DNA from 4 places in the Paenibacillus sp. FSL L8-0494 genome. Region 2 is predicted to be linked to each of the others. Evidence: riboswitches for the same ligand, from Rfam matches in the RefSeq annotation. Region 2 holds a riboswitch; each other region holds the start of a gene.

Region 1 (7,711 bases), 5.6 Mb from region 2:
GGAGAAGATCGAGGCGGTCTCAGGATTATTCACTTATAAGGCATATTCTAAGGGGACCCTGGTGTTTGCAGAATCAGATCCGGGGGATTATGCCTACATTATCTATTCGGGGATTATAAGGGTGTACGCTACTACGAAAGGGAAAGAGCATACCGTAGATCTTTTTGGAAAAGGCGATTTCTTTGGCGATCTGGAAGTGATCCATCCCTCCAATATAAGAGTGCTGTCTGCGGTGGCTATGAATGATACTGTATTATTTGAGATTAAACATGAGCTTTTTAAGCAGATGCTTGCCGATTACCCGTTGATTAAGGAGCAATTGATGCTGCTGCAAATGGACCGTTTATTTTTATCGAATCGGTTATTACATGAAATGAAATTTCATGATGCGAGAGCGCGTGCGATATTTACGCTGAGAAGACTATACCAAAGATTTGGAGTAGAGGAGCAAGGCAAACAGCGGATTGATCTTCGATTGACCCATCAGCAGTTCGCGGATATGATCGGAACGTTAAGGGAGACGGCTACCCTTGTGCTTAAAGATCTGCAAGAGCAAAAGATTATTGAGATTCAACATCAGCAGATCACCGTGTTAGACGCGACATATTTACTGGAGTATACGGATTTCGATTGAGAAGAGCCGTTCCGGGATCTTTTTCAAAGAATCCATTATTAAAGGGGTTATGAATATGGCTTGTAATCATTGTGTAGTAAGAGAGCTGAATTTTCAAATCAAGGCTCATGGTGAGCTTAATCTTAGGGTTTTACCTGAGGTTATTCATCACTTGAGTAGAAGGAATACGATACATAAGGTAGAAGAAAATGTGATTACGATTAAGGAAGCTGAAGCGCGAGATCTTCTGGATTTCTGTAACGATCATATGGAGTCCGGGAAAATTGAATTTCGTATAGATGACCAAACATGGAGACCTCTATCCGAATTACCCAATGTACTTGATATGGAGTGGATTGATGAGGTTATCACTAAGGGTCTTGTTACTTGCTACTTCCAACCGATTGTGAACGTAAGGGAAGAGATTTTTGCATACGAGCTCCTATCCAGATTTAAAAAAGAAGACGGATCCCTTATCTATCCTAATGAGATTTTTGCGGCGGCACGGAATCGTGGGCGTTTATATGCTTTAGACAGGTTATGTAGAATGACGGCTGTAAAATATGCTGCACCCTTAAATAAAAAAACGTTTATTAATTTTATCCCTACATCAATTTACGCTCCAGAGTTCTGCTTAAGATCAACCGTTGAACTGGCCAATCAATTAGGCGTCGACCCCTCTCTTTTTGTCTTTGAAGTTGTTGAGACGGAGAAAGTGGATGATCTCGCTCATTTGAAAGCTATTTTGACATATTACAAGGATCGGGGATTTGAATACGCTTTAGATGATGTTGGTGAGGGCTTCAGCACGATCGAGATGTTATTGGAGCTTAAACCTCATTACATGAAGTTAGATATGAAATATGTTCAAGGCGTGTCCAGTGATCCGAACAAACAGAAAATAGCTAAACAATTTTTAGAAAAGGCTTTAGAAATCCAATCTGTTCCTTTAGCAGAAGGTGTGGAGTTTAGAGAGGACTTTGAATGGCTTAAGCAGAGTGGTTATCAGTTGTTTCAGGGATATTTATTTGGAAAGCCTGATCCTATTCCCAAACAGTAATCCTAATGAGTATATATCGGTCCAGAGGATGAGATGAATTTCAGGTCAGAGTCTGAGTACAGCCAACCCTCGGGGTTGTATAATTTAGGTAATTTGAAAAGGGGGACGGGATGGATATGAAATGGCATCAATTTGTAACGCGCTGGGCGGATTCTAGGGGCTTTGATGGACGAGAAATTGATTATCAATGGCCTTCTCCCTCATTTCCGGTCATCAGTATTCGTAGTAATTTAGGGCGATACTCAGGTCAAAAGTATGGTCATGGAAGTAAACCCCGTGTAAAGACAGCTGTTGGTTTAATCGCTATTGGAGATGTAGCTGTCGGATTGATTTCCATAGGTGCGATAAGCGTGGGCGTACTTTCCTTAGGAGCAATATCACTGGGAATGTGGTTAGCGATTGGAGCAATAGCACTTAGCTGGCTTGGCTTCGCAGTGGGAGCGATTGCGATTGCAGGAGTGGCTGTAGGAGCGATCGCAATCGCGGAAAAAGCGTTGGGGGCCATCGCCATAGGGGATACGGCGTTTGGTGCGATAGCGATAGGCAGGATCGCTGGGGGTGCCATAGCTATCGGACAATGGGCATATGGTGTAATCGCAGTTGGCGAACATGGTTTCGGATTAATTCCCATCACGGGCGATGTGTGGAATTGGTTCCGGCGTTTGTTCGGATCGGGGAGTTAATTAGACCTCCAGTCCTAAAGGATCCCATTCTCTTCCGGGATAGTCGATAAATAATATCTATCACATGAGAAAAACTAATTGCAATTACCTATACTCATTTCATACCAATTAATCATGCGATCAGATCTAGGCTTATGTTACTCTTTGAATGTATTCGAAACTTCATAGGCAAACCTATGGAAATGTAGGGACGCAAAGCTATAGGGACTAAGGTTATCATAACTATTGTCAGCCAGCTGCCAAAGAGTGTGTAACGCTTTTTGTTAAAATATAAGAAAGTATAAGTTATACACCTATACTTAATATCTTATATTTCTCGCTTAAACGCTTACCGTCCTTATAAGGACGCCGAAGACGTTTATGCTTGTTAAGGTTTAATAAAAATTAAGTCTTAATTTTTAGGCGACTTTATACGCAATCAAGCTACTCTTTTGGGGTAGTTTTTTTTGTGCCCATTTTTGGGCACTGGAGAGATTCATATGACATCTGGGGGTAAGAAGAGATGAAGAAAATGATTGCGATCGCTACATCGGCGGCCATGTTAGCCAGTTTTTCGAGTGAGGCAGGTTATGCTTTAGCAAGTGAGGCAAGCAAGGTAAATGTAACAAAAACAGTCGCGCAAAGTAAGGTCAACTTATTAAGCAACGCTTCGGTTATTCCGTTTGAGCTGTACGGCAAGGATGCTCTAAATGCCTATAATGAGGTTTTTAGAATGAATCCAGCAAATATTAAATCCATCACAAATAACGGTGGCAACTACTCAGGCTCGCCTATAGCTAAGGCTATGGATGGGGATATGAGCACGCATTGGGAGACTGGCAAACCGAATAGTTCAACGTTTACGAATGAGGTTGTGTTTGTTTTCAATGAGTCCACTGAATTAAATAGAATGGTCTACGCCGCTAGGCAATCTGGTGCTAAAGGTAAAGGTTTTGCTCAAGAATTTGATATCTATGGCTCCACTACAGATGCGGGCGATTTCACACTCGTGTCTTCTGGAGAATATAAAGGCTCAACCGGTGATGTAGTGGAGATTCAGTTCGCACCTACGGCTTTTAAGAGATTTAAATTTGTCTTCAAAAAAGCCAACCAAGATTGGGCGAGTGCGGCTGAGTTTTCTTTTTATAAAGAGGATAGTGTCTCTGCTAAAATGAAAAATTTATTTACAGATGATACCTTGAGCCAAGTTAGTGCTGCCTTTAATACGACAGAGAAATTAACAGCTTTAGAGAATGAAGTGCAGGCACATCCACTGTATACGCAGTTTAAAGAAGAGATAGAGAATGCAAAGATCCTTTTGGAGAACCATCAGGTAGACGCAACGGCAGCCAAGGTTTCGAAGCTAAAAGGGTATGGTACAGCCTATGAAAATGCCTATAGCCAAGCTTATAGAATGCCAAATGCAAACGTATCAAAAGTAACGGTGAACGGTGGAAGCTACCCAGGTACGAAGCCTGAATATATGCTGGATGACCAGCCCACTACGCATTGGGAAACGAACAAAAACAATGATGCAAGCTTCACGAATGAAGTCGTGTTTGAACTAGCGCAAGCGGAAGTGCTGGACAGAGTGGCTTTTTTGGCTAGAGATAACCGCAAAGGATTCCCAGAGGCTTTTGAAATCTATGCATCAGAGACGAGTAAAGGAGAGACCTTCCAACTGGTATCTAGCGGAACCGCGATTAGTACCAATGATTTTTTGGAATTTAAATTCGAGCCGACGAAGTTTAAAAGATTAAAATTTAAGTTCACAAAAGCTAATATTAACAGACCTTTTGCGGCTGAATTTAGATTTTATACAGAAGATAAAGTAAGCGAAGCTGTAAATGGTATTTTCACAGATGGAACGATGAGTGCGGTTGTGCCTGCTTATAATAGCGTCGAAGCAATCAACGAATTAGAAGAAGCGGCAAAAGTACATCCGCTCTATCCAATCCTGAAAGATTCTTTGGATTTAGCTAAGAAGCTAGTGAATGGTGAAGTTCAAACCGAAGGCACCATCATTGAGGCCGAGCAGCGTGGAGATATGAAAAAACATGCTCAGCAAAACCTGAGAATAGGCTTCGGCACGAACAACCAGCCTACAGGACTTGCGGCAATGCCTGGCGAGACCATCAATGTTTATGTGGATGCTGCTTCGGGTGATAAGTTGCCTTCTTTGATCTTTTCTCAACAAGAGGGAGCTTGGAATAGTTGGGCTAGGGGCGTACAATTGCGTGCGGGCAAGAACACTATAACTGTACCTGAAATTACAACGACTAGTGCTTATGCTCATGATGTAACTAAGGGCGGCACCGTTTATATCGTAAATCCCTATACAGCTGAGGAGCAAGGGAAGGCGCCACTGATCCGCTTCGAAGGTTTAGAAAAGATTCCTTTTATGACCAAGACCACGGATCCAGAACAATTCAGAACCTTCTTAACCACATACAAACAAAGATTAGACGAAGATAAAGCGGTTCATCCAAATGTTCAAGATCGCAAACTTATCGATGTGGTAGAAATGGCCAGCGATCATGTTATTTTTACAGGAACTGCGACTGAAGCGTACAACAAATTTATTACGCAAGGAAATAACCCGCTGGATACCGTAACTGGGTATGACACCTGGATGAAAAGCATTTTTACCTTCTATGGCTTGGATGGCAGTAGTGAGATTCATGATGCCAAGCTAATTCGTGAGAATATTCGATTGATGCAGCCTTATGGTGCGATGTATGCAGCGGGAGATCATACAGGGATCCAACTTGGAACAGTAGGAACCATGTTAGGTGATTTTAACAAAGCTTATCCGGGCTGGGGACTGAATCACGAAATTGGGCATCGCTTGGCTATGGGTGAACGGGAATATGGCGAAGTAACTAATAATATGGTGTCTATGTTTATGTCTGTCGCGGCGAATTCGATAGATAATCGTATACCGTATGAATCAGATATCTATAAATATGTCCTCGAAGAAAATAAAGTGGTTATGAATCAGCAGGGCTTATTTGCACAACTCGGAGCCTATTGGCAGCTGGAGCTGGCACATCCGGGATACTGGACAGAGCTGACCAAGCTATATCGGGAGCGGAAGGTCACCCTTACCAACGGTGACAATTCCAAGCAGCAGTATTTGGTGGAGTTCTCCTCCGAAGTACTAGGATTAGATTTAAGCAGCTATTTTGCCAGACATGGCTTCACTGTGAATCCTGAGACAAAAGCGAAAGTAGCCAAGTATCCGGCACCGCAAAAGTTATGGTATTTAAATAACTCGGTGATTAATTATGAGGGAACTGGAATAGCGGATAAAAATCTGGCTATTAAGGTTAATATCACACCTAACACCACGGCTAGAACGAACACGTTAAGTTTCAGTATAGATAAAGAGCTTAAGCAAGACTTTTTAGGATATGAAGTGTATAGAAATGATGTGTTAGTTGGTTTTACAGGAACTGACCAATTTGTGGATCAGAATGTAGATGCGAGTATCAACTATACGTACAAGATCGTCGGTTATGATAAAAAGCTGAACCCACTGAAGCCCGTACAGGTTAAAGCCTTTAAGCCAGCCTTGTCTGTTGAAGATCAGCTCACTTTAAAGCTTAATCAAACCTTTGATCCGATGAGCTATGTAAAAGCGGCTAACTATCTAGGAAACGATATTACTGCGGATGTCTCTCTGAAAGCCAATAACGTTGATGTAACGCAAAAAGGCAACTACGAAATTGTATATGAAGTGAAAAGCGAAGGGGTTACGAAAACGAAAACCACACAGGTTACGGTAACGAGCGACTACGCCTATATTTCCGATCTCAATGCCAAGTCAGTCGTTGTAGGCTGGGGTGAATTAAAGAAAGATAAAGCTATTTCCGGGGGAATCATAACCCTTGTTCGCCAAGGATTGGCTGCGACGTACGCGAAAGGGATTGGTGTTCATGCCAACTCTGAGGTAGTTTACGATATTGAAGGTAAGGGTTACGACTTCTTTGAAAGCTACATTGGGATCGATCAGGCCATGAAAGGGAAACCTTCCTCGGCTACTTTTGCAGTGTATGTGGATGGAGAACAGAAATTTGAGAGTGATGTTTTCCGGGCAGGAACAGAACATCAATTTGTGAAAATCCCAGTGACTGGCGCAAGAGAGGTGAAGCTGGTCACAACAGATGCTAAGGATGGCAATGCTTCAGACCATACGGTATGGGCCGATGCGAAGTTCTCGAATAATTCAAGCAAACCTATCATTACAGTGCCGGAAGAGACAAACTTCGTTAAGCTGAACAGCGAATTTGATGTGTTGAGCGATGTAACAGCTTTTGATACGGAAGATGGTAATTTAATTGGAGCCGTTGAAGTACAATCCAATGGATTCACATCAAGCAAAACAGGGACTTACAACGTCGAGTTTTCAGTTACAGACTCAGATGGAAACTCCGCTGTGCAGGCCAGAAAGATTGTTGTATACAGCGCTAGTAAATACCTGAGTGATGTAGATTGGCAATCGGCAAAAACGGATTATAATGTGGTTCGAAAAGATAAGGCTAGCTCTAACAATCCGTTTAAGCTGCTGGTAAATGGTGAGGTCAAAGAGTTCGCTAAGGGCTTAGGAACCCATGCCAGCTCTGAAATCGTGTATAATCTGGCGGGTGCAAACTATGAATATTTTGAAACGTATGTAGGGGTTGATAGAAATATCCCTGAGCAGAGCAACTCCAGTGTAATTTTCAAAATCTTTGCCGATGGGGCAGAGGTTTATAACAGCGGACTGATGAAATTTGGTACAGAAGCCAAGCTTGCGCGGATACCTGTTAAGGGTGTAAGTGAATTGAAGCTGGTGTTAGATAATGCAGGTAACGGAAATGCTTCAGATCACGGTGATTTTGCTGATGCGAAGTTTTTGATCTTGAACAATACACCAGAGCTTACCATACCTAAATCTGTCTCAACCAAAGTGGGCCAAGCGATTGATATCAGTGAAAGCTATTCGGCAATGGATTCGGAAGACGGTGACTTGACGGCTCAAGTGAAGGTCACAGGCCAAGAGCAAGTTAAATTCAACCGGGCTGGAAAGTATCCAATCACTTACACAGTAACAGATAGTGATGGAAATACGACCACGAAGATTAGAACTATAGCCGTAGTAGACATGACGGACTTTACGTATCTGACGGATTACGACTGGAACTCTACTCAGAACAGCTATACTGCACCTTTGAAGGATAAATCTATTAGTGCCAATACGCTGAGATTAACAGATGAGAACAATCAGGTAGTGTCCTATGAAAGAGGAATTGGAGCGCACTCTAACTCGACGATTGTATACAATCTAAGCGACAAAAACGCGGACTATTTCACTTCCTATGTAGGTGTAGATAG
Region 2 (7,711 bases):
TGGAAGCGAACGCTGCAGGAAGACCGGTAATTGCTTATCAAGCAGGTGGCGCACTAGATACTATTATTCCTTATGTAAATGGTGTGTTCTTTCAGCATCAAGAAGTGGAGGATCTACTTAAGGCTATTTATGAGGTAGAGTCCTACGCTTGGGATATCGATCAAATTATGGAGCATGCACGTAAATTCGATGAGCAGGCGTTTATGGTTAAGTTCAAGCAGTATGTTGAGCAGGCGTACGTCAATTTTCTAAAAGGAGGATGATTATATGAAGCTGACAGTAATCGGTACTGGGTATGTGGGTCTTGTATCTGGCGTGTGCTTTGCACTGGGCGGACATCATGTCATCTGTGTGGATAAGGACGAGGAAAAGATTAAGAAGCTGAAACAGAAGGAATCGCCCATCTATGAGCCGGGAATCGAGGAACTGATTGAACTGAATCTTCGTGAGGAACGGTTATCTTTTTCTGCGGATCTTCAGGATTCGGTGCGCCGTTCAGATATTATCATCCTTGCTGTAGGTACGCCATCACTGCCTAATGGTGAAGCAGACTTAACCTATATTGAGGGTGCAGCCGCTGAAATCGCTAAAGCGATGGAAGGGCACAAAATTATAATGACTAAATCTACAGTTCCAGTAGGGACAAATGAGAAAATCTCCAAAATGATCTCTAGCCATACCCATCATCCTTTTGATATCGTGTCTGCACCTGAGTTTTTACGTGAAGGCTCAGCGATTCGCGATACCCTCCATCCCGACAGAATTGTCATTGGTCTTGATAATCCAGAGCTGGAACCAACTATGCGCGAGCTTCATAAGGGTTTCACAGAAAATGTATTTGTAACAGATATACGCAGTGCTGAAATGATCAAATATGCTTCGAATGCATTTTTGGCCACGAAGATTTCCTTTATTAATGAGATCGCCAATATTTGTGAAAAAGTGGGAGCTGATGTAACCGAGGTAGCACAAGGAATGGGTATGGACCAAAGAATCGGGTCATCCTTCCTGCAGGCTGGCATCGGTTATGGAGGCTCCTGTTTCCCGAAAGACACTAATGCGCTCATTCAAATTGCGGGCAACGTCGATTACGAATTCAAATTATTGAAATCTGTAGTCGAAGTGAATAAGGGACAACGGTTTATGATCATCTCCAAGCTGCATGAATCACTTGGCAGCCTGCGCGGTTCGACGATTGGGATATGGGGGCTTGCCTTTAAGCCTAATACTGATGATGTCCGCGAAGCTCCAGCCAGAGAGATTGTTGAGGCACTGGTGGCTGAGGGGGCAACAGTCAAACTATATGATCCAATCGCAGCTACAAATTTCAGGCAGCAATACGATCATCCGCAGCTTCGCTGGTGCCATCTGCCAGAGGAAGCGGCTGAGGGCAGCGATGCCGTCTGCCTCTTGACCGATTGGAGCCTGCTCAAGGAGATTGATCTGCATCAGCTGGCGAAAAGCATGCGTAATGGGGTATTGATCGATGGACGCAACGTGTATTCCAAGGAGCAAATCGAGGGTACCGGCCTCGTTTATCATTCTGTCGGCCGCCCGCAGATGGGCGGATTGAGCGGTTATTCTGCTAGTGTGGCTGGAGCGGTTTAATCTAAGTTATATTGATTGAACTTGTGATTTTTCTATTTAGGGATGAGCCGTGACTCCAGAGAATGTTTGGACTTCCAGCCGCTGTTGTCTGCAGATTTCCTGATTTTAACCGCTGATAGCGGTAGAAATCCGCAGACAAAGGCGGATGCTATTGCTCCTCCAGTTCCAAAATTCTCTTCCGCCACTTCGTTCCCTTATTTTAAGGTTCTAAGCAATTTATAAAGTTAGGTACTCTGATTATATACCGCAGTAGCAGTAGCATTTGTAGTTGTCATTGTCTCTGTCTCTGTGGTGGCAACTAGTCTTGCTCTTGTAGTTGCAGTTGTTCTTGCAGTTGTTCTTGCAGTTGCAGCTGCCTCCCCCGGAGCAGAAGCAAATCTTTAGAAAAACGTGCTCGCTTCCGGCTGGTACAGCCCGGTGCGCATGGATCATTGTTAAAAAGTAGTTGGTTAGGTTAAGAACGGAAAGGGAATTTGGAACTGTAGAAACGGAGTGTTCGCCTTTATCCTCGGATTTCTACCGCGAGAAGCGGTCCAATCAGGAAATCTGAGGATAACAGCGATCGGAAGTCCAAAATCCCTTGGAGTGGATTCTACCTAACAAAGACATAGCTTTTAATACATTCCATTCAAGGAGGGTTCATTCTATGAAAATGGTACTTCTATCAGGCGGTTCAGGTAAACGGTTATGGCCGTTGTCTAACGACTCACGTTCAAAGCAATTTCTAAAGGTACTTGAAAGCCCTCAAGGTGAACCAGAATCCATGGTACAACGTGTCTGGAGACAGCTGGAGGAAGCAGGGATGGCAGAATCATCTTATCTAGCCACCGGCCGCGGCCAAGTAGAAATGATACAAAGCCAACTGGGAAGTCATGTGCCGATTATCGTTGAACCGGAGCGTCGGGATACTTTTCCGGCTATCGCCTTAACAGCTACCTATCTTTATTCAGTGGCAGGTGTTTCTCCAGCGGAGACGGTAGCAATATTGCCTGTTGACCCTTATGTAGAAGCATCCTTTTTCGATACCATAGCTATGCTTGAGGGGACCATGCTGGAAAGTGGAGCAAATCTGGCACTAATGGGTGTTGTTCCTGAACATGCCTCAGAGAAATACGGATATATTATTCCTACCACTGAAGAGGCGGGGGGGAATGGTTTTATGAAGGTGAGTCACTTTCAAGAGAAACCAGACCGCATACAAGCAGAACAGCTCATCGAGCAAAATGCATTGTGGAATTGCGGAGTGTTTGCCTTCCGTTTAGGGTACTTGTTAGATATTTTGCAGCGTAAAGGGTTGCCTTTAGGATATGAAGAATTGCAGAAGCAGTATAAGCTATTGTCTTCCATCAGCTTTGATTATGAAGTGGTGGAGAAAGAAGAACATATTGTGGTGCAGCCGTATGATGGATTCTGGAAGGATCTTGGAACGTGGAATACGCTGACAGAGGAAATGAGCAGCAAGCATGTAGGAAAAGGTTTTGTGACGGCGGATTCTGAGGGGACTTGCTTGATTAATGAGCTGGACATTCCGATTACGGTAATTGGTGCGAAGGATCTGATCATTGCGGCTAGCCCGGATGGAATTCTAGTTACCCATAAAGCTGAGAGCCCACGGATTAAAGAAGTGCTGAAGACCTTTGAACAGAGACCGATGTACGAGGAACGCCGCTGGGGCCATTACAAAGTTATTGATTATGTGAAATATGATGAAGGCAATGAAGTGCTGACCAAACGGATTTTTATATCCGAGGGGAATAATATCAGCTATCAATTACATCGCAAGCGTAGTGAAATTTGGACAATCGTCAGCGGCGAAGCAAGTATTGTGCTGAATGAGAAAAAACATAATGTGAAGGCTGGGGACGTGGTACGTATACCGGAAGGAACGAAACACGCGATCCTTGCTTTGACGGATGTTGAGTTTATAGAGGTACAGACGGGGTCTGAATTAGTAGAAGAAGATAACATTCGTATTACTTTAGACTGGAATGATATAGAACTACAACAATTCATTTCATAGGTCTAACCTATCTATTTAACCAATTCAAAATTTCTTGAAACAGGTAAATTGACTCAATTATCAAAAAAAGTCATAAAAACACTAAATATATCATTAATTGTCGTCGATACTTACGGTAAGAGAGATTATTTCTCTTAAATTGAAAAGGCAAACCTATCGAAAGGTAGGGACGCAAAGCTATAGGGCCTTCGAAAGAGTGGCAGCCTGGCTACCGAAAGGGAGATTATTTTGAAAGCTTACCGTACGTATCGATTGTTTGGTGCATTTCTGTCACTCGTCCTGTTTCTGACTGCACTTCCGCTTGCTGTTGGAATTTCGCCGTCTATTGTCATAGCTGCTTCAAATTCTGGAACGCCGGTTACCCCAGGTGCCTCACCTGAAGCCGTAAAGCTGCTTAACTATTTTTACTCGATCTCAGGAAAAGGCATTATTGCTGGTCAACATGACTATTTAGAAAGTCCAGATGAAATTAACAATATGCTGAAGGGAACCAGCGGACAATATGCGGCTCTTCACGGTTATGAAATGGGTGCGATCAGTGGTCAGTCCGAAGCAACGATGGCTTGGCAACGTCAAAATGTGGTGAACAGCGCCATCAACTGGAATAAAGCGGGCGGGATCGTAGCTATGACTTTTCATGCTAACCTGCCGGGCACCTCTTATGACTGGGATAATGTGAAAAAAACACTTAGCCAGAGTGAGTTCGATAGTTACGTTACACCGGGTACCAAGCAATATAATAATCTGATCGCTGAGCTTGATAAGGTGGCAGTCTCTTTAAAAAGCTTGCGCGATGCCAATGTTCCGGTGCTTTGGAGACCCTATCATGAAATGAACGGGAACTGGTTCTGGTGGGGGAAGAAAAATAACTTTTCTAAACTATGGAATATAATGTATGACCGTTTTGTTAACGTTCATAAATTAAATAATTTGTTATGGGTATGGAGTCCGAATGCTCCCAATGTTTGGTCAGATCCTTATGCGCTAACTTATCCAGGTGCTGATAAAGTAGATATTCTGGCAGCAGATATATACGAAAATGATTACCAGCAAAAATACTATGACAGCTTGTTGAGTCTAGCCGCAGGCAAACCGATTGCGATCGGGGAGAATGGTGAAATGCCTAATCTGGAGAAGCTTCAGCAATCGCAAAGTAAATGGACGTATATGATGAGCTGGGGAAAAATGCTTTACGAAAATAACAGTGCAGACACAATCAAAACATTTATGAATAGCAACTACACCCTGACCAGAGATAAATTAAATACTGGTCTGGCACCGACACCTAGCGCCGCACCAGCGCCGGCACCTTCCGAAGAAGAGGGGGAGGCAGCAATTCCTCTCGCGAAGGGGCTTGCAGGAGAGTATTACAACAACATGTTATTGTCGGGAGCGGCAACTCTTAACAGAACTGATGCAATAATCGATTTCAATTGGCGGCAAGGCTCGCCGGATGCCGCCCTCGGGATTGATCGTTTCTCCATACGTTGGAGCGGTAAAATTAAGCCGTTATATAATGAGCAATATACATTTTACACTACCTCAGATGATGGTATCCGTGTCTGGGTGAATGGGGAATCCGTGATTGATAGTTGGACTAAGCAAAGTGGTACTGAGCGTAAGGGCACTATAACGCTGAAGGCTGGTCGGCTATACGATATCAAGGTGGAGTATTACGAGAATGAAGGCGATGCGAGAGTCCGCTTGATGTGGGAAAGTGCTAGTCAAGCTAAAGAGACAGTTCCAGCAAGTGCACTTTTTCTTCCGGATGTCTCCTGATTGATGAAAATTAAAGGTCGATCCTTAGTGGCTCTGCGTTATTGCAGAGCTACTAAGCTATAGTCCTCATTAGGTCAGAAGACGATTGTCCGATAACAGGTATGTTTATTTAGCACCTGTAGAGGCAGTACAGCTACCGAAAGGAGGATTTATTTGCGTAAATATTATAAGAAAAACAGATTGTTGTTTACTATGTTACCGGTGTTTATTATTTTTTCCTTGCTGCCTTGGGGAGAGGTTAAGAGTCTTCCGAAGGCTATGAGTGTTTCTTCCTCTTTACCTCCGGTTATACCCAGTAATCCATCGGCTTCTGAAGAGGCTAAGCAACTGCTGAGTAATTTGGTGAATCTACGTGGCAAAGGGATTTTGTCGGGCCAGCATGATTATCTAGAAAGCCCAGATGAACTGGTTCATAAGCTGAAGAATACTTCGGGACAAAATGCCGTTCTACATGGTTATGAATTAGGGGCGATTAATAATCAATCCGAAGGGACGATCGCAGAACAGCGGCAAGCAGTGATAGACAGTGCAATTGAATGGCATCACGAGGGTGGCATTGTAGCCATGACATTCCATCAGAGTTTGCCGGGAACATCTCCAGAATGGTCCAATGTAAACAGAAGTCTCAGTCAAGAGAAATTTAATGCTTATGTTACACCTGGGACAGCTCAGTATAAGAGGCTAATCTCAGATCTAGACGAGGTTGCTGGATATTTGGGACAATTGCGTGATGCCGGAGTTCCAGTCTTATGGCGACCTTACCATGAAATGAATGGCGGTTGGTTTTGGTGGGGGAAAAAGGACAATTTTTCAGAGCTTTGGAGTATTGTCTATGATCGTTTTGTAAACACACACAAGCTAAATAATCTACTGTGGGTATGGAATCCGAATGCGCCGAATGAATGGTCAGATCCTTATGCTGCATATTATCCCGGTGGGGATAAACTCGATGTTCTGGCTGCGGATATCTACAATAACGATTATAAGCAGTCCTACTATGAGGATCTGCTCGCATTGGCCGAGGGTAAACCTATCGGAATCGGGGAGAGCGGACAGCTGCCGAACCCGGATGTATTAACTGAGAAACAAAATAAATGGGTCTATATGATGACCTGGGGAAAATTACTGACAGAAAATAATACGCTACAGTCAATTAAAAGCTTTATGAAAGACTCGTTTATAGTATCGAGAGAGGACTATGTTCTCACAACAGGAGGTCCTTCGATAGCACCCGTAACTCCGGTAACCCTAACGGGTTTAACTGGAGAATACTATAACAATACTGATTTAGAGGGAGAAGCGGTACTTATCCGCGATGACCGTAAGATTGATTTTAATTGGCATGGTGCGTCACCTGCCTCAGGGATAAATGAAGATCACTTTTCTGTACGCTGGAAAGGGAAGCTCAAACCCAAATTCAGTGAGAAATATACAATTTCAGCATCCTCTGATGATGGAGTCCGTGTCTGGATTGACGGAAAGCTGATCATCGACAATTGGAAAAATCAAAGTGCAACCCTTCATAAAGGAAGTATCCCGCTCACAGCTGGAACGCTTTATGATATCCAAATTGAATATTATGAGAATGAAGGAGATGCCAATCTTCGTTTGCTATGGGAGAGTTCCAGCCAGAAGCAGCAGGTAATTCCACAAGGGGCATTGTTCCTTCCTTAATCTAATGAAATGATAGGGTAAGACATTCCGGAAGAAAGAGAGGACCTATGGATGGGAATAACGAGGAGAATATCTAATAGAAAAAATAAGATATCTGCAAACAAACCATTACTGTTATTACTAAAATTCGCCGCATTAACCGTCTTGTTTCTGTTGTCTGTCTCTGTCTTCGGAACGAATAGGACAAACGATTATAAGGTAGGTGCCAATATACCGAGACTATCTGCAGGAACTGATGCTGCAGCAGAAATACCGGATGGTACTGTGATCTGGAATCTGGGACAACATGATGGCTCAGCAGCTGAATTCGCTGCGAGTGGCACTTCTGGCAGCAAGAAGGACTTTAATGTTCCTTCTTCGGTGCTCAAATCATCGGCTCTGCAGAGCTTGCCTGCAGGCTTGAATGGAAAGACCCAGCCGGAATTAACGATCACATATCAGCTAAATAAGATCCCGGAGAATGGGGTCTTATTTAGCGTAGGTATTCTGGATGCGTATAAATCCGTGCCGCAAATGAGTGTGTTCTCCAATCATCAATTGTCGGGGATCATTCAAATTGCAGGCGTTGCTGGCACAGAAAGTGAATATAGCTTTCAAAAGACCTATGAATTATATATTCCCAAGGAGCAA
Region 3 (7,711 bases), 1.3 Mb from region 2:
CTTCCAGATTCATATTGTGCAATTCTTTCAGAATGTTCTCCATATTCCCAATCATGTCCGCGTATTTAGTGGAGCTGCCAATAAAGACCGCGTCAGCTGACGTTATGCTGTTCAGAATATCGGTGGCACTGCTTTTATCTGCATCCCAGACCTCTGTCTCAATATTATTTTCCTGCAAGCAATCCTGTATAATTTTGGCCATCTTCTTGGTACTGTTTTTGATGGTGGTATAAACGATGGTTGCCTTTTTTCCTTGCGTCGTTTCGCGGCTCAATGTGGCGTACATCTCGATATATTTACGTATGTCCTCCCGGATCACAAACCCATGGGAAGGAGCGATCATCCGGATCTCAAGATCCTTAACAGCCTCTAACAGGGTTCTTACATATCTTCTGTGAGGATGAATAATTGCTGCGTAATAGCCCTGGAAATCTTCCGTAATATCAAACCCGGCTTCATCGCTGAATAGATTCTCCACCGCAACATGCGTGCTGAAAATATCACAAGGAAATAAGATTTGATCTTCGATACAATAGGTGATCATCGTTTCTGCGGTATGGAGATACGGTGTTTCTTTAAACAGCAGCGTTTTCCCGCCAATATCCAGCTTATCTCCGTCTTTAACCACCAGGAAGTTCCGGCTATGAAGCTTGTACATTTCCTGCAATTCGGGAACAGCAATCTCGGTGCATACGATCGTGGCATTTGCAGCCTTGGCAGCGAGAGCTGCCAGTCCACCAGAGTGATCAGGCTCTGTATGATTAATTACAATGTAATGGATATCTAGAAGATCAATCATTTCACCCAGACACTCGGCATATTCACGTCCGAATTCCATATCTACGGTATCAATGACAGTTGGTTTACCTGTTTTTAATAAATAAGAATTATAGGTAGTTCCTTTTGCCAGAATCAGGCGGTGAAATGGAACCTGGCGGTTATCGATTTTGCCTATCCAGTAAGTATCCTCGGCGATTTTTTTGAATTGTGTACTCATTTCTTTAACCTCCAATGTTTGATTGATAATGTTTATCAACAACCTTATTTTATTATGGTTGCCAAACAAAAAAGAGGATTTGAATCAAATTATAAAAGTTTGAAAAAAAATGAATACCTTAAATTTAGACGATCTAAATAAAGTGATTATGCGTTGGGTCACATTTTAAATAAAAAGCCACACAAATGTTTGCACTTCGCCTTAAAGAAAGAATAACCCATAACAACTTTATGCCATATCCTAATGAAAATAATAAAAAGGTGGATATCCATGACTGAAATACAAATAGCTGCTGTGGGAGATCTAATGGTCAAACGTTATATTATTTCGGATGCTAAACAGCCTGACGGAACCTATTCGTTCAGCCCCCTGTTTGCAAAAGTAGCTCCTTATCTAAACCAGGCTGATTTGACGATTGGCAATCTCGAAACCACCTTTGCTGGAAGTGGCCCCGAGTGCCGGAAAAGCCCACGTTCAGGCGGTCCGATATTCAAATGTCCAGACGAACTGGCCCCTGCACTTAAGCAAGCCGGATTCGACGTATTAGTAACGGCCAACAATCATTGCATGGATTATGGTGCCCCGGGTCTGGTTCGGACGTTACGAGTTCTAGACCGTAATGGAATCGACCACACGGGAACAGCTAAATCATTAGAAGAATCCAAGAGAACGCTTATTAAAAACGTCAAAGGAATTACGATCGGCATCCTCTCCTACACAGCAGGAACCAACCGAATTCCTGTACCAGTGAGTAAGCCATGGCTGGTTAACCGGATATCTACGCCCAAAATCATTCGGGAGATTCGAGATTTAAAAAAGAAAGTCGATCTAGTCTTGCTTTATCTGCATTTCGGAAGCGAATACCGTTACACTCCAAACAAGAGGCAAAAAGAGCTGGTCAATCTCTTCTTTAAAAATGGCGCCGACATCATACTGGGGTCTCACCCACATGTTCTACAACCGTTAGCGCTTCGTGGAAAAAAACAATTCGTTATTTACTCATTGGGGAATTTTGTTTCGACTAAACTAATGAATATTCCTTATACACAAAGCGGTATCATTCTTACGCTTAAAATAAAGAAGGATGAAAAAGGACACACGAGTATAACTAACGTAGGTTACATCCCGACTTGTGTAGATCGAAGAATAAAAAGCGGCAGGAAAATTACAGAGATCATCCCCATCCGCGACGCATTAAAGAAAAGCGACACCGACATAAAAACAGAACGGCGAAATCTCATGAATCGAATGTTGAAACATACGACAACAATCTTAAAGAGGGAATAGAGTCGTTACAGAAAAATAACGTTCCGCGGAATTACCGCGGAACGTTATAGATTTAGCGCTCAAAACTGTGTTTGGGTTTAGCGTAAACGATCAGGCATCATTAATTTAAGGAATTCTAGAATACCATTCTCTACTACGAGTTCTTCTCTATCTTGATCAGCAAGTACTCTTCTGATGATATCTTCATTACCCTCCAGCACTTTACTTGTCCAATGAGGATCAATGATAAGAGAACGTCCTACTGCTACTAATTCAGCATTTGTCAACGTGTCCTCTGCGTCCTGTTTGGTACGGATATCTCCGACCCCAATTAAAGGTACACGGCCATTGATTTTCTCATGTACATATTGCAGGATTGATTTTTCTTTAAAATCTTCTGATGCAGATACTTTCTTAAAATCCCCTAATGAAATATGCAGATAATCTAGCTTTTTATCAGCTAATTTATCAATGAGATAAAAGGTATCGGTGATTTTAATTCCAGGCTCTTCATATTCTTCTGGAGAAAAACGATAACCGACAATAAAATCCTTAACCTTTGAATTGTCAACGACAGCAATAACCGCATCCACTAATTGGTTAATGAAATTAAATCTTTTCTCTAAGCTTCCGCCCCATTGATCATCACGACGGTTGGAGTGTGGAGAGAAGAACTGTTGGACTAAATATGTGTTTGCTCCATGAATTTCTACCCCGTCAAATCCAGCTTGAATAGCTCGTTGAGTCGCTTTTTTAAAATCCTCAATTACACCGAAAATTTCATCTTCTGTTAATGCTCTTGGAATTTCTGCATTCGGACGTTCGGCAGCAATGGCGCTGGAGGAAACGGGTTGTACGCCACGTAGTATTTTTGAATCTGTCATTCTTCCTGCATGGAATAGTTGTAAAATAGCTTTTGTTCCATTTCGTTTAATAGTAGATGCTAATCGGCTAAGGCTAGGAATAAATTGATCGGAGGAAACACTAAGTTCACCTTCCCATCCTTTTCCACCCTCTTGTACATTTGCTGCCGCAGTGATGACCGCACCTACTTCGCCCGTTCTTAGTGAATAGTATTTCAATTCATCTTGTGTTACTACACCGTCATAAAAGCTCATTCGCGTGGTCATTGGAGCCATAACCACTCGATTTTTTAATGTCAGTCCTCTGCGAAAAGTTAATGTTGTGTCTAGTGCTATCATCTTTTTCCCAACTTTCATTAAATTATATTTAAACAAAATATTATATACATGCGCATACATATAAATTACAGCAATGATTTATTCTTGTCAACTAATAAACAACTGCTGTTGAATACAGCAAAAAGCACTGTTCAGCGGAACAGCGCTTTTTGCTCGATATGAATCGTCCTTATTATTCTAGTTCGGCCGGTTTTACAATGGCTGTACCTTTATTATTCTTGGAGTATTTAGCTTCAATTTTCGTGGTGTATGTATCTTTTGCTCCATCACTTACCAGCACATAACTCAGATCGACTGTCAGCTTTTCCGTTTGCCAGGTCTTAGTATTGACGAATAATTTCCACGTTACGCTTTTGGGTTGAACTGTCTCACCATCCCAGAGGTTCTCCTGGTCATAGAGTTTGATTATCCCCTTAGCTGCTGTCGGATCGGTTACAGTGAATTGTAAGACCGTTTGTGCGCCAGCAGTGCTGACTTTCATGGATTTTTTATAACTTTTTACCGAATCAAGCATGGAAACAGGATCGTATTGGCCTTTAGAGTAAAAGGCATCCCATTCCGTTTTCTCCAGTCCAAGCCAATACTGTGCATCAGGATCGATCGGCTCCCCGTCATCGTCGTAACCTGAAGAATCGTCTTCAGATTCATCGATAAGCTCACTTCCGTCTACAAGATAGTAAAACTCCTTATCGTTGGCATACAAGCTGTAAGATGTTTCTAAAAGACTGCTAGCGACAGTACCTGCTGCGGCAAAATTCGGCAGACGGCTGATATCCAGCTTCAGAGTGTTGGTGTTGCTGATACGCACCCCGCCGCTTTGAATATCCTGTTTTTTGGTCACATCCAGATGGAAATTCTTTATTGCTTTGGAGGCTGCCGTTACTTTGCTGATCATCTGATCCGCGGTTACTGCTGTTGAGGTAGCTGCAGACACTACTCCAGGATTAGACATCCATCCGATCGTTCCGGACAGCAATAAAGCACCTACTGCCAAACTAGTACCTATTGTTTTGAAAAAACTGTTCATGTACTTCCCCTTTCGGCCCCTTGCGATAATGTAACGCCGTATAGGTCGAAATAATAAAAGAGCTCAAAATAGACTACATATTCTTAGAGCTATCCTTTATGCTTCATAAGACATCCCTATGGCGGCCTGGCGATCATTTCCTTCTGTCGAAAGGCTTTAGACCCATGGCTTTGTGTCATCATCTTTCGATGATTTTACCTTTAACGCGGACATTCAATTAGTTTTAATAGATTAGGGACGCATGTCCCACCGCTAATTTTATCATGGTTATAATTACCTGTAAACGACTTATCTTCCATTCGAATTCGCTATGATACTCAGAAGAAATACTACAATCAAAATGAAAAATGAACGATTACATACGCTTATAAGTCTTATTAATGAGAACAGCAGAGACAGGGGGTGCAGCAAAATGAGTGACCGGGAAATTTTCGAGCTCTATAAAGAACAAGTATATTATTTTTGTTACTACTTAATGAAAAATCAGGCAGATGCGGAGGATATTTCCCAAGAGGTATTTGTAAAAGTTATCTTAGCGGATAAGTCGAAGATAAGAAACTTGAAAGCTTGGATTTTACGAATTGCTTCGAATGAGTGCAGCAGTGTGATCAAAAGGCGTAAGACGGGGTGGATGAAAGAAGTACGTAATTATTTACTATCCAGGTCTGAGGAATCAAACCCTGTAGAAAAACGTTTGGATCGACAGGAAACTAAAAAAGAATTACAAGGGTTATACAGTCAGCTTCCTGACAAAATCAGAATGGTAGTAGTCCTTCGTTTTATAAACGAATTGACTGTACCCGAGATTTCTAAAGTTATGAGCATACCCGAAGGAACTGTAAAATCCAGACTGAACAAGGGACTTAAAATACTAAATAGAATGGGTGGAACCCAACTAAAGGAGCTGAATAGTAATGAGTCTCTATATTGAAAAAGATAAACATATTCCCCGACCGGATTATGATTTGATGTGGACTGCCATAGAACAAGAAGCTTATACACGTCAAAGAAATCTGCATGCCTCCCAGAATACTCCTAGGTCTAATAAAAAGCTTATTCCTATCAGTATTGTCTTCTCTTGCCTCTTACTTGTAACCATTCCTGTATTCGCTAGTATGACGATTAATTGGGATAAAATTGGTGGTCGAAGTGTGAGCAATGCATTAAATAACGGCATCGGTCAACAGTATAATCTTCAAACTTCCATTTCAGGAGTAACAATGAATTTGAACGGTGTTGTAACTGATGGAGAAAAAATGAAAATGCTGTTATCACTTGATACTAAATCTGATCTATCCAAATATACTGGATTTGCTACAGAGGAAAACATCATGACTAGTGAATCCAGTGCCAAGGCAAAGGTATACGGTTATTTAGAATACGATCCTGAAAGCCAGAAACTCATTGGAGTATATGAGACACCTGATACATTAAAGGATGATAAAAAGGACTACAGGTTTGAAGCACGGAATCTCATTTTTTACAGTGATCGGAATATTCCCTTACAATCTAATCATCAAGCAGGGGATACTATCAATACTGGAGTTAAGCAATATCCAAGCATTCAAATCGAATCCGTTCGACATGTTTCCAATCAAACCATTATCCGTTACAAAGTCGCTGCATCACCATCTGACTTAGGACGGGGTAACCCACATTTGGTAGTTAGTACTGGTGGTCAAGAGAATGAAGCAATTCCAACCATCATGCCTAACGAAGGATCGGATTTATTTATTGAACAGGTCTTTAATATAACTGAATCAGATTGGAAGGAAGCTAGTCTTCATTTTAGTTACATTGAAGAAGCGAAACGATTTTCAGGTACGTGGAAGTTCGATTTTAACGCAGATGGAAAAAAAGCAAGTGAGGCGATTTACACTAAGAAACTGTATAACAGTCCTGAATTTCAAGAAAAGACCGGTATGACCTTAGATCAGCTAGTGGTTACCCCTTTGGATATCCAAATTCTAATAGATGAAAATGATTCGCTTAAAAAAGGAATTGTCCACTATAATACCGCTCAGTTGGTTATAGGTGATCAAACAATCACTGGGGGTTGGAATTTGAAGGGAGATCATTCCGAAAGCTACCAGCATTTATTTCAATTCGAATCTCCGGAATGGTATAACGACTGGTCCGATGTTCCAATGAAACTTATATTAAAGGATGCTGTCATTGAGAAACGTGATACTACTAAGAATTGGATCACTATAAACAAACCTAAAGAAGAAAAGCAGTTCACTTCACTTGATGTCGATGGGTTAAAAATTGAATTCACTTACTATACTGAGGGGGGAAATTTGATTGTGGAATCAACATCCAAATCTTCTGGCTTCAAAAGCGTTAACCAAACTACGTTACGGATTAATGGCAAAGAAGTTGTGCCTGAAATTACACCTAAGGGCATGATATCTACAGGAACTAATATTGATAGCTACAAAGATATCCCTTTCGACGAAAAAATCGAACTGAACCCTGGTATCTATAAATATAGCGATCCTAGCCGGAACGAGGAAATTAAACTTTAATACAGGAAGTTAATCTAGGGGCGGATTATTTTTAATAGAATCAATTCTGTTTATGTATCTCTTTTATTTCCTTCACAACAAAAAAAGCATAGAACGGACTCAAGTCCGCTTTATGCTTTCCATTATTAAGATAAACAATATTTAACCAGCGCATCTCGCACACCATGCTCGTTGTTAGACCCCGTTACAGCATTCGCTGCCGCTTTGACCTCAACCGGAGAATTATCCATCGCAACGCCCATACCCGCGTATGTAAGCATAGAAATATCATTAAAATAATTACCGATCGAAAGAACTTCCTCTTGCGGAATTCCCAGCTTCACAGCCAGATTCTTTAAGGCGTTGCCCTTGGAGGCTTCCGGATGCATCAAATCAACGAAAAATTCACCACTGCGCAAAATATTGTACTCATGGGTCCAAGTACGCCATTCACGTTCAGCTTCGTCAAGGATTTCTGGTTGTGTAAATACAGTAAACTTAACAACCGGTTCACGGAAATCTTCCCATGCTGGCAGTGTAGCCGGCACGATACGGAAGTGTTCATACATATAATTGGCTTCTTTGGTCAGGTTTTCTACATTATCTACATACATATCAAAAGCCGTATTCACATCATAATGAATATCATGCTTTCTACAATAATCAATATAAGGGTCAAGACCACGAGCATCCATACCGTATTGATGCAGCA
Region 4 (7,711 bases), 360 kb from region 2:
CAGATAGGGACCGAACTGTCTCACGACGTTCTGAACCCAGCTCGCGTACCGCTTTAATGGGCGAACAGCCCAACCCTTGGGACCTACTTCAGCCCCAGGATGCGATGAGCCGACATCGAGGTGCCAAACCTCCCCGTCGATGTGGACTCTTGGGGGAGATAAGCCTGTTATCCCCAGGGTAGCTTTTATCCGTTGAGCGATGGCCCTTCCATGCGGTACCACCGGATCACTAAGTCCGACTTTCGTCCCTGCTCGACTTGTAGGTCTCGCAGTCAAGCTCCCTTATGCCTTTGCACTCTGCGAATGATTTCCAACCATTCTGAGGGAACCTTGGAACGCCTCCGTTACTCTTTAGGAGGCGACCGCCCCAGTCAAACTGCCCGCCTGACACGGTCCCCGTACCCGGTAAGGGTACTAGGTTAGAACCTAGATACGATCAGGGTGGTATCCCAACGGCGCCTCCACCGAAGCTTGCGCTCCGATTTCTACGGCTCCCACCTATCCTGTACAGATCGTACCCAAATTCAATATCAAGCTGCAGTAAAGCTCCATGGGGTCTTTCCGTCTTGTCGCGGGTAACCTGCATCTTCACAGGTATTAAAATTTCACCGGATCTCTCGTTGAGACAGCGCCCAAGTCGTTACGCCATTCGTGCGGGTCAGAATTTACCTGACAAGGAATTTCGCTACCTTAGGACCGTTATAGTTACGGCCGCCGTTTACTGGGGCTTCGGTTCATAGCTTCGGGTTACCCCTAACCACTCCCCTTAACCTTCCAGCACCGGGCAGGCGTCAGCCCGTATACTTCGCCTTGCGGCTTCGCACAGACCTGTGTTTTTGCTAAACAGTCGCTTGGGCCTTTTCACTGCGGCCCCCTCGTGCTATTCACACTACCGGGGCACCCCTTCTCCCGAAGTTACGGGGTCATTTTGCCGAGTTCCTTAACGAGAGTTCTTCCGCGCGCCTTAGAATTCTCTTCTCGCCTACCTGTGTCGGTTTGCGGTACGGGCACCTTCTCCTGGCTAGAGGCTTTTCTTGGCAGTGTGAGATCATGACCTTCGCTACTATAATTTTCGCTCCCCATCACAGCCCAGCCTTATCGATGTGCGGATTTGCCTACACATCAGCCTCACTGCTTAGACGGACATCCATCAGTCCGCGTCACTACCCTCCTGCGTCACCCCATCGCTCATAGCGGATTACGGTGGTACAGTAATTTCAAACTGTTGTCCTTCGACTACGCCTTTCGGCCTCGCCTTAGGTCCCGACTTACCCTGAGCGGACGAGCCTTCCTCAGGAAACCTTGGGCTTTCGGCGGATCAGATTCTCACTGATCTTTTCGTTACTCATACCGGCATTCTCACTTGTGTAGTGTCCAGCGCTCTTTTCAGTACACCTTCAACCCCTACACAACGCTCCCCTACCCCAGATACATACGTATCTAGCCATAGCTTCGGTGGTGTGTTTAGCCCCGTTACATTTTCGGCGCAGAGTCACTCGACCAGTGAGCTATTACGCACTCTTTCAATGGTGGCTGCTTCTAAGCCAACATCCTGGTTGTCTGTGCAACTCCACATCCTTTCCCACTTAACACACACTTGGGGACCTTAGCTGATGGTCTGGGCTGTTTCCCTTTTGACAATGGATCTTAGCACTCACTGTCTGACTCCCGGCAATAAGTATATGGCATTCGGAGTTTGACTGAGCTTGGTAATCCTTGCGGACCCCGCACCCAATCAGTGCTCTACCTCCACTACTCTTATACCGAGGCTAGCCCTAAAGCTATTTCGGGGAGAACCAGCTATCTCCGAGTTCGATTGGAATTTCTCCGCTACCCCCACCTCATCCCCGCACTTTTCAACGTACGTGGGTTCGGGCCTCCAGTGCGTGTTACCGCACCTTCACCCTGGACAGGGGTAGATCACACGGTTTCGGGTCTACGTCCACATACTAAATCGCCCTATTCAGACTCGCTTTCGCTGCGGCTCCACCTTCTCGGCTTAACCTTGCATGTTAAACGTAACTCGCCGGTTCATTCTACAAAAGGCACGCCATCACCCATTAATAGGGCTCTGACTTTTTGTAAGCACACGGTTTCAGGTTCTATTTCACTCCCCTTCCGGGGTGCTTTTCACCTTTCCCTCACGGTACTGTTTCACTATCGGTCGCCAGGTAGTATTTAGCCTTAGCAGATGGTCCTGCTGGATTCATACGGGGTTTCACGTGCCCCGCACTACTCGGGATCCGTCTCGGAGAGAACACAGTTTAGGTTACAGGGCTTTTACCTCTATCGCGGGCCTTTCCAGACCTCTTCACCTACCATATTCCTTTGTAACTCCATGTGAGACGTCCCACAACCCCTAAGAGCAAGCTCTTAGGTTTAGGCTGTTCCGCGTTCGCTCGCCGCTACTGACGGAATCACTATTGTTTTCTCTTCCTCAGGGTACTTAGATGTTTCAGTTCCCCTGGTCTGCCTCTACACACCCTATGTATTCAGGTATGAGTAACTGCGAATTACCACAGCTGGGTTTCCCCATTCGGACACCCCCGGATCAAAGCTTGCTTACAGCTCCCCGAGGCAGTTTCGTTGTTCGCCACGTCCTTCGTCGGCTCCTGGCGCCTAGGCATCCTCCGTGTGCTCTTATTAGCTTAACCTTGATTCTTCCGAAGAAAAATCTCACTAATAACATTTACTTGTTTGCACAAGTTGCTAAAAGATGTTCTAAAACGCAAATTCGTTTCGGTATCCAGTTTTCAAGGATCAAGTCTTACTTGAGAGCTTAAACTCTCAAAACTGAGCAACGAGTGAGTAACAGGCCTAAACCTGAGTTTTGGAAGCTGAGCTTCCGATTTGAATGTCCTCATTGCAGAGAACGATTCTCCATAGAAAGGAGGTGATCCAGCCGCACCTTCCGATACGGCTACCTTGTTACGACTTCACCCCAATCATCTACCCCACCTTCGGCGGCTGGCTCCCTTGCGGGTTACCCCACCGACTTCGGGTGTTGTAAACTCTCGTGGTGTGACGGGCGGTGTGTACAAGACCCGGGAACGTATTCACCGCGGCATGCTGATCCGCGATTACTAGCAATTCCGACTTCATGCAGGCGAGTTGCAGCCTGCAATCCGAACTGAGACCGGCTTTGATGGGATTGGCTCCACCTCGCGGCTTCGCTTCCCGTTGTACCGGCCATTGTAGTACGTGTGTAGCCCAGGTCATAAGGGGCATGATGATTTGACGTCATCCCCACCTTCCTCCGGTTTGTCACCGGCAGTCACTCTAGAGTGCCCAGCATTACCTGCTGGCAACTAAAGTTAAGGGTTGCGCTCGTTGCGGGACTTAACCCAACATCTCACGACACGAGCTGACGACAACCATGCACCACCTGTCTCCTCTGTCCCGAAGGCCGCTGCTATCTCTAGCAGATTCAGAGGGATGTCAAGACCTGGTAAGGTTCTTCGCGTTGCTTCGAATTAAACCACATACTCCACTGCTTGTGCGGGTCCCCGTCAATTCCTTTGAGTTTCAGTCTTGCGACCGTACTCCCCAGGCGGAGTGCTTACTGTGTTAACTTCGGCACCAAGGGTATCGAAACCCCTAACACCTAGCACTCATCGTTTACGGCGTGGACTACCAGGGTATCTAATCCTGTTTGCTCCCCACGCTTTCGCGCCTCAGCGTCAGTTACAGCCCAGAAAGTCGCCTTCGCCACTGGTGTTCCTCCACATATCTACGCATTTCACCGCTACACGTGGAATTCCACTTTCCTCTTCTGTACTCAAGCCACCCAGTTTCCAGTGCGACCTCAGGTTGAGCCCAAGGTTTAAACACCAGACTTAAATAGCCGCCTGCGCGCGCTTTACGCCCAATAATTCCGGACAACGCTTGCCCCCTACGTATTACCGCGGCTGCTGGCACGTAGTTAGCCGGGGCTTTCTTCTCAGGTACCGTCACTCCGGTAGCAGTTACTCTACCGGACGTTCTTCCCTGGCAACAGAGCTTTACGATCCGAAAACCTTCATCACTCACGCGGCGTTGCTCCGTCAGGCTTTCGCCCATTGCGGAAGATTCCCTACTGCTGCCTCCCGTAGGAGTCTGGGCCGTGTCTCAGTCCCAGTGTGGCCGTTCACCCTCTCAGGTCGGCTACGCATCGTCGCCTTGGTGGGCCGTTACCCCACCAACTAGCTAATGCGCCGCAGGCCCATCCCTCAGTGACAGATTGCTCCGTCTTTCATTCTTCTCTCAGGAGAAAAAAGAAATTATCCGGTATTAGCTACCGTTTCCGGTAGTTATCCCAGTCTGAAGGGCAGGTTGCCTACGTGTTACTCACCCGTCCGCCGCTAAGTTATTTTGAAAGCAAGCTTTCAAAATAACTCCGCTCGACTTGCATGTATTAGGCACGCCGCCAGCGTTCGTCCTGAGCCAGGATCAAACTCTCCAATTAGTATTGAAAAGAGCGATATGCTCATTTTGAAACATCTGACGAGAAAATTAATTCTCTAATTTTGGATTTCACTTACGTGATTTCCTACTCACTCGTTGTTCAGTTTTCAAAGATCAAGTTCTCGTTGACGCCGTTTAATGTCTCAGCAGCAACTCTTATAATATAGCATGTTGTTTTCAGAAATGCAAGCTTTATTTTTCGAAGCTTTTTATCAGCCTCGTTTGTATCGCCTGTACGCTGTCTAACAACGCTTACCTATAATACCCCAACTATTAATAGAAAAGCAACCCCTAATATAAAAATAAACAACTAGCTTAATAATTAAGCTAGTTGTTTATTTAATAGAGTTATGTTTCTAGCGGCGAATTTAATAGTATTTTGCCGCAGTATATTTGCTTGAGGCTTTAATTAAATCGGTTTTCTTATCACTCTTTGCAAGTCCTGCATCCACTGTAGTATCAATGGTAACCCACTTCCCATTAAGCAATACTTCGTTCCAGGCATGATATTGCGTAACGTAGCTTGTATTCCCCATTACCAACTTAGCAGGAACATCTACACTCCGCAGCATTGCGGCAAAAAGAGAAGCGTAATCATAGCAAATCCCTTTTTTAGTAGTCAATGTCTTATCGATGCTTGGAATATAATCAGTAGTTACACTATTAGCAAGAGAGTAGTCATATTGTACATTCGCAACTACATAGTTATAGATCGCTTTAACTTTCTCTTCGTCTGTTGTTTTGCCTTGTACTAATTGTTTAGCTTTGACAATCGCTTTATCAGAAGAACTCCATTTCACATTCTGTACGGAGCCCAAATATACGGAATTCGAGTCACTCATGGTTACGTCTACTACTTCGGAATATAACGCTTTGTATTTATTACCGGTTGTGTTCTCCAGAACAGAAACCTTATAAGTCCCATTTCCTTGTTGCAAAGGGAAGTCCTCAGCTTGTCCAGAAGCATACAAGTTATAAGTATAGCTGCTGTTATCTTTGGTGATCATGAGTTTGATTCTTTTATCTTTCGGAATATCATAGTTAATACCAATAACACCTTCAGCCACTTTGGATGTAATCAACCAGCTGGCATCTGCACTTGCAGCTTGAGCTGAACTTACCGGAACTGAAGTCATGAGGACGAACAACGCCACCAGCATAAAATAAACCTTTTTCACGGATAAAACTCCTTTCGGTAGCTGGCTGCCATCCTTTCGGGAAGGCCCTTTAGCTTTGCGTCCCTACCTTTCGATAGGTTTGCCGTTATCGTATAAGCTCTATCTGTTCTAGCTTTACTAGATATAATTGATAGAATCCATTTGAAACAAACAAAAAAAGCCTCTCCATTCGGTAGCTGGCTGCCATCCTTTCGGGAAAAGGCCCTTTAGCTTTGCGTCCCTACCTTTCGGAAGGTTTGCCGTTATCGTGTTGAGCTTTTATAGTATAATACTATCATATTTATAGTTGTGAACAAGACCTAATTTACTAGATTACCCATTATTTTATAAATATCTCCCGGTATTTGTGTTTTCTTGTCATTCACTATTCTCATTTTGTTAATTTAGCATGAACAATCAGCCGATGCGTTGGATTCACTAGCGGATCACATGTAATCAGAGTAAGAATCTTATCCTTGTCATTCCCGTCAAGAACGGAGACATCACTCGGATCTACAACAGAAATATCGTATACCTCATAGTTAAACACCTGATCACTAGTCTTTACCGTGATAACATCCCCCACAACAACCTCATTCAATCTGTTAAACAAACGACCCGTAGTTCGAGCCCGATGCGCCGCGATTGCAGCATTTCCGATCTCTCCAAGGGGTGCCGTTTCTTTCATATGGGCTGCAGCATGTTTCATATTAGCTTTTGTAGCCCCTTCTAATACAGGCAGCTTCAAATCAATCTTACCGATTTCAATTAGGGCGATTACTTTGCCACCGACCTCAATCTCCGGTTCAGGCTTTTCTGTCTCTTGGGGTTGGGGCTGTGCCTGAGCATCCAGAACCGATTCCTCTGCTAACAGCTGAGTAACTTCAGCATACCTGCTCTTCAAATCTGGCTGGGGAGTACTATCGGCAGTGCTTAGTTCAGCCGTTTCTAATAACTTCTCCTGCTGCCTGTCGTTGTACCATTCGTTAGCTGTCGGATATAACATGATAAGTATCCCAGCCAGTATGAGTAGATAGGAGAATTTACGCAATGTTATTCACCTCCGTATATTGTTTCTATGGTTATATACAAATCAAGCAGAAGCAGCTACTTGCCTTTAAGCATAGCAACTCCTTCTGCCTGAAATTAATGTTTAAAATACCCATTTACGACTTCCAAAGAAATTGATGATCACCGTGATAAAGGTAACCAGCACCTTGGAGATCAAGACTTGAATACCTAGTCGGTCTGTCAACAGATGCATTAGCAGCAGTGATATTCCGAGCACTACCAGATTCAGCACGATAAACTTGACCAGCTGCACGCGGTCGAAGCCTTCTTTATTCCCCCGGTTGCGATCACGAAAGGTTACTTTTTTATTCAAAATAAAGCTATTCGCCGTACCTGCACTATAGGAGATCACCTGCGCCAATGCGTATACCATCCCTAGTGAATTCAACAATGTAAAAATCACAAAATCAATCAGCGTATTGAGTAAACCTACGGCATTAAATTTGAGGAACTGTATGAATGCAGCGCGCAAGTTCTTATCTGACATCATTGTGGTCCTTCCGGCGGTCCAGTTGTTCTTCGTTCTGGTAGCCTTTAGTCTCACTAACAATATATAGCGGTCTATCTTTAGACTCGTCATAAATCCGTCCGATATACTCCCCAATCACACCCAACAGCATCAGAACGATACCGTTAAAGAGCAGATTGACGCCTACAATGGAAGCCCAGCCCGGAACCGTCCAGGAGGTGAAAAATATCTTTTGAAACAAGACGAAAAATAAATAGAGAAAGCTAGAGAATGAAAGGAAGAATCCAATATACGTAGCAATCTTAAGCGGCTTATGTGAAAAAGAGGTGATGCCATCTAACGCAAAACGAATCATTTTCTTCAGCGGATATTTGGTTTCTCCGGCAAAACGTTCTTCCCGTTCATATTCCACCATAGTCTGCTTGAAGCCAACCCAGCTCACCAAACCTCGGACATAGCGGTTCTTTTCTTTAAGTCCCCGCAGGACATCACATACCTTACGGTCAATAAGACGGAAATCGCCTGTATCCGTAGGAATATCCACACTTGTCATACTGCTGAGCAGGCGGTA

The links. A riboswitch is a leader RNA that binds a small molecule or an ion and turns the genes downstream of it on or off. The one in region 2 is predicted to bind cyclic di-GMP.
Region 1: linked by a shared signal. The riboswitch ahead of NYE35_RS30275 (NPCBM/NEW2 domain-containing protein) and the one ahead of NYE35_RS05050 (glycosyl hydrolase) in region 2 are both predicted to bind cyclic di-GMP.
Region 3: linked by a shared signal. The riboswitch ahead of NYE35_RS10825 (DUF6612 family protein) and the one ahead of NYE35_RS05050 (glycosyl hydrolase) in region 2 are both predicted to bind cyclic di-GMP.
Region 4: linked by a shared signal. The riboswitch ahead of NYE35_RS03545 (transglutaminase-like domain-containing protein) and the one ahead of NYE35_RS05050 (glycosyl hydrolase) in region 2 are both predicted to bind cyclic di-GMP.

What each region holds. Positions count from the first base shown of each region.
Region 1 covers NZ_JBBOPQ010000001.1:6,714,404-6,722,114, reverse strand. The annotation lists gene NYE35_RS30290 (Crp/Fnr family transcriptional regulator) at 1-634, shown strand, start outside; gene NYE35_RS30285 (EAL domain-containing protein) at 690-1,673, shown strand; gene NYE35_RS30280 (hypothetical protein) at 1,790-2,356, shown strand; cyclic di-GMP riboswitch class I at 2,514-2,600, shown strand; gene NYE35_RS30275 (NPCBM/NEW2 domain-containing protein) at 2,859-7,711, shown strand, end outside.
Region 2 covers NZ_JBBOPQ010000001.1:1,139,627-1,147,337, forward strand. The annotation lists gene NYE35_RS05035 (glycosyltransferase) at 1-263, shown strand, start outside; gene NYE35_RS05040 (UDP-glucose dehydrogenase family protein) at 268-1,608, shown strand; gene NYE35_RS05045 (sugar phosphate nucleotidyltransferase) at 2,255-3,628, shown strand; cyclic di-GMP riboswitch class I at 3,765-3,844, shown strand; gene NYE35_RS05050 (glycosyl hydrolase) at 3,857-5,407, shown strand; gene NYE35_RS05055 (glycosyl hydrolase) at 5,561-7,081, shown strand; gene NYE35_RS05060 (discoidin domain-containing protein) at 7,133-7,711, shown strand, end outside.
Region 3 covers NZ_JBBOPQ010000001.1:2,426,685-2,434,395, reverse strand. The annotation lists gene NYE35_RS10840 (FprA family A-type flavoprotein) at 1-997, opposite strand, end outside; gene NYE35_RS10835 (CapA family protein) at 1,268-2,284, shown strand; gene NYE35_RS10830 (NADH-dependent flavin oxidoreductase) at 2,362-3,525, opposite strand; gene NYE35_RS10825 (DUF6612 family protein) at 3,638-4,492, opposite strand; cyclic di-GMP riboswitch class I at 4,610-4,701, opposite strand; gene NYE35_RS10820 (RNA polymerase sigma factor) at 4,905-5,423, shown strand; gene NYE35_RS10815 (DUF4179 domain-containing protein) at 5,407-7,020, shown strand; gene NYE35_RS10810 (Cof-type HAD-IIB family hydrolase) at 7,146-7,711, opposite strand, start outside.
Region 4 covers NZ_JBBOPQ010000001.1:775,778-783,488, reverse strand. The annotation lists rRNA gene NYE35_RS03555 (23S ribosomal RNA) at 1-2,654, opposite strand, end outside; rRNA gene NYE35_RS03550 (16S ribosomal RNA) at 2,887-4,444, opposite strand; gene NYE35_RS03545 (transglutaminase-like domain-containing protein) at 4,812-5,621, opposite strand; cyclic di-GMP riboswitch class I at 5,635-5,715, opposite strand; cyclic di-GMP riboswitch class I at 5,790-5,872, opposite strand; gene NYE35_RS03540 (class D sortase) at 5,992-6,651, opposite strand; gene NYE35_RS03535 (GtrA family protein) at 6,754-7,161, opposite strand; gene NYE35_RS03530 (glycosyltransferase family 2 protein) at 7,148-7,711, opposite strand, start outside.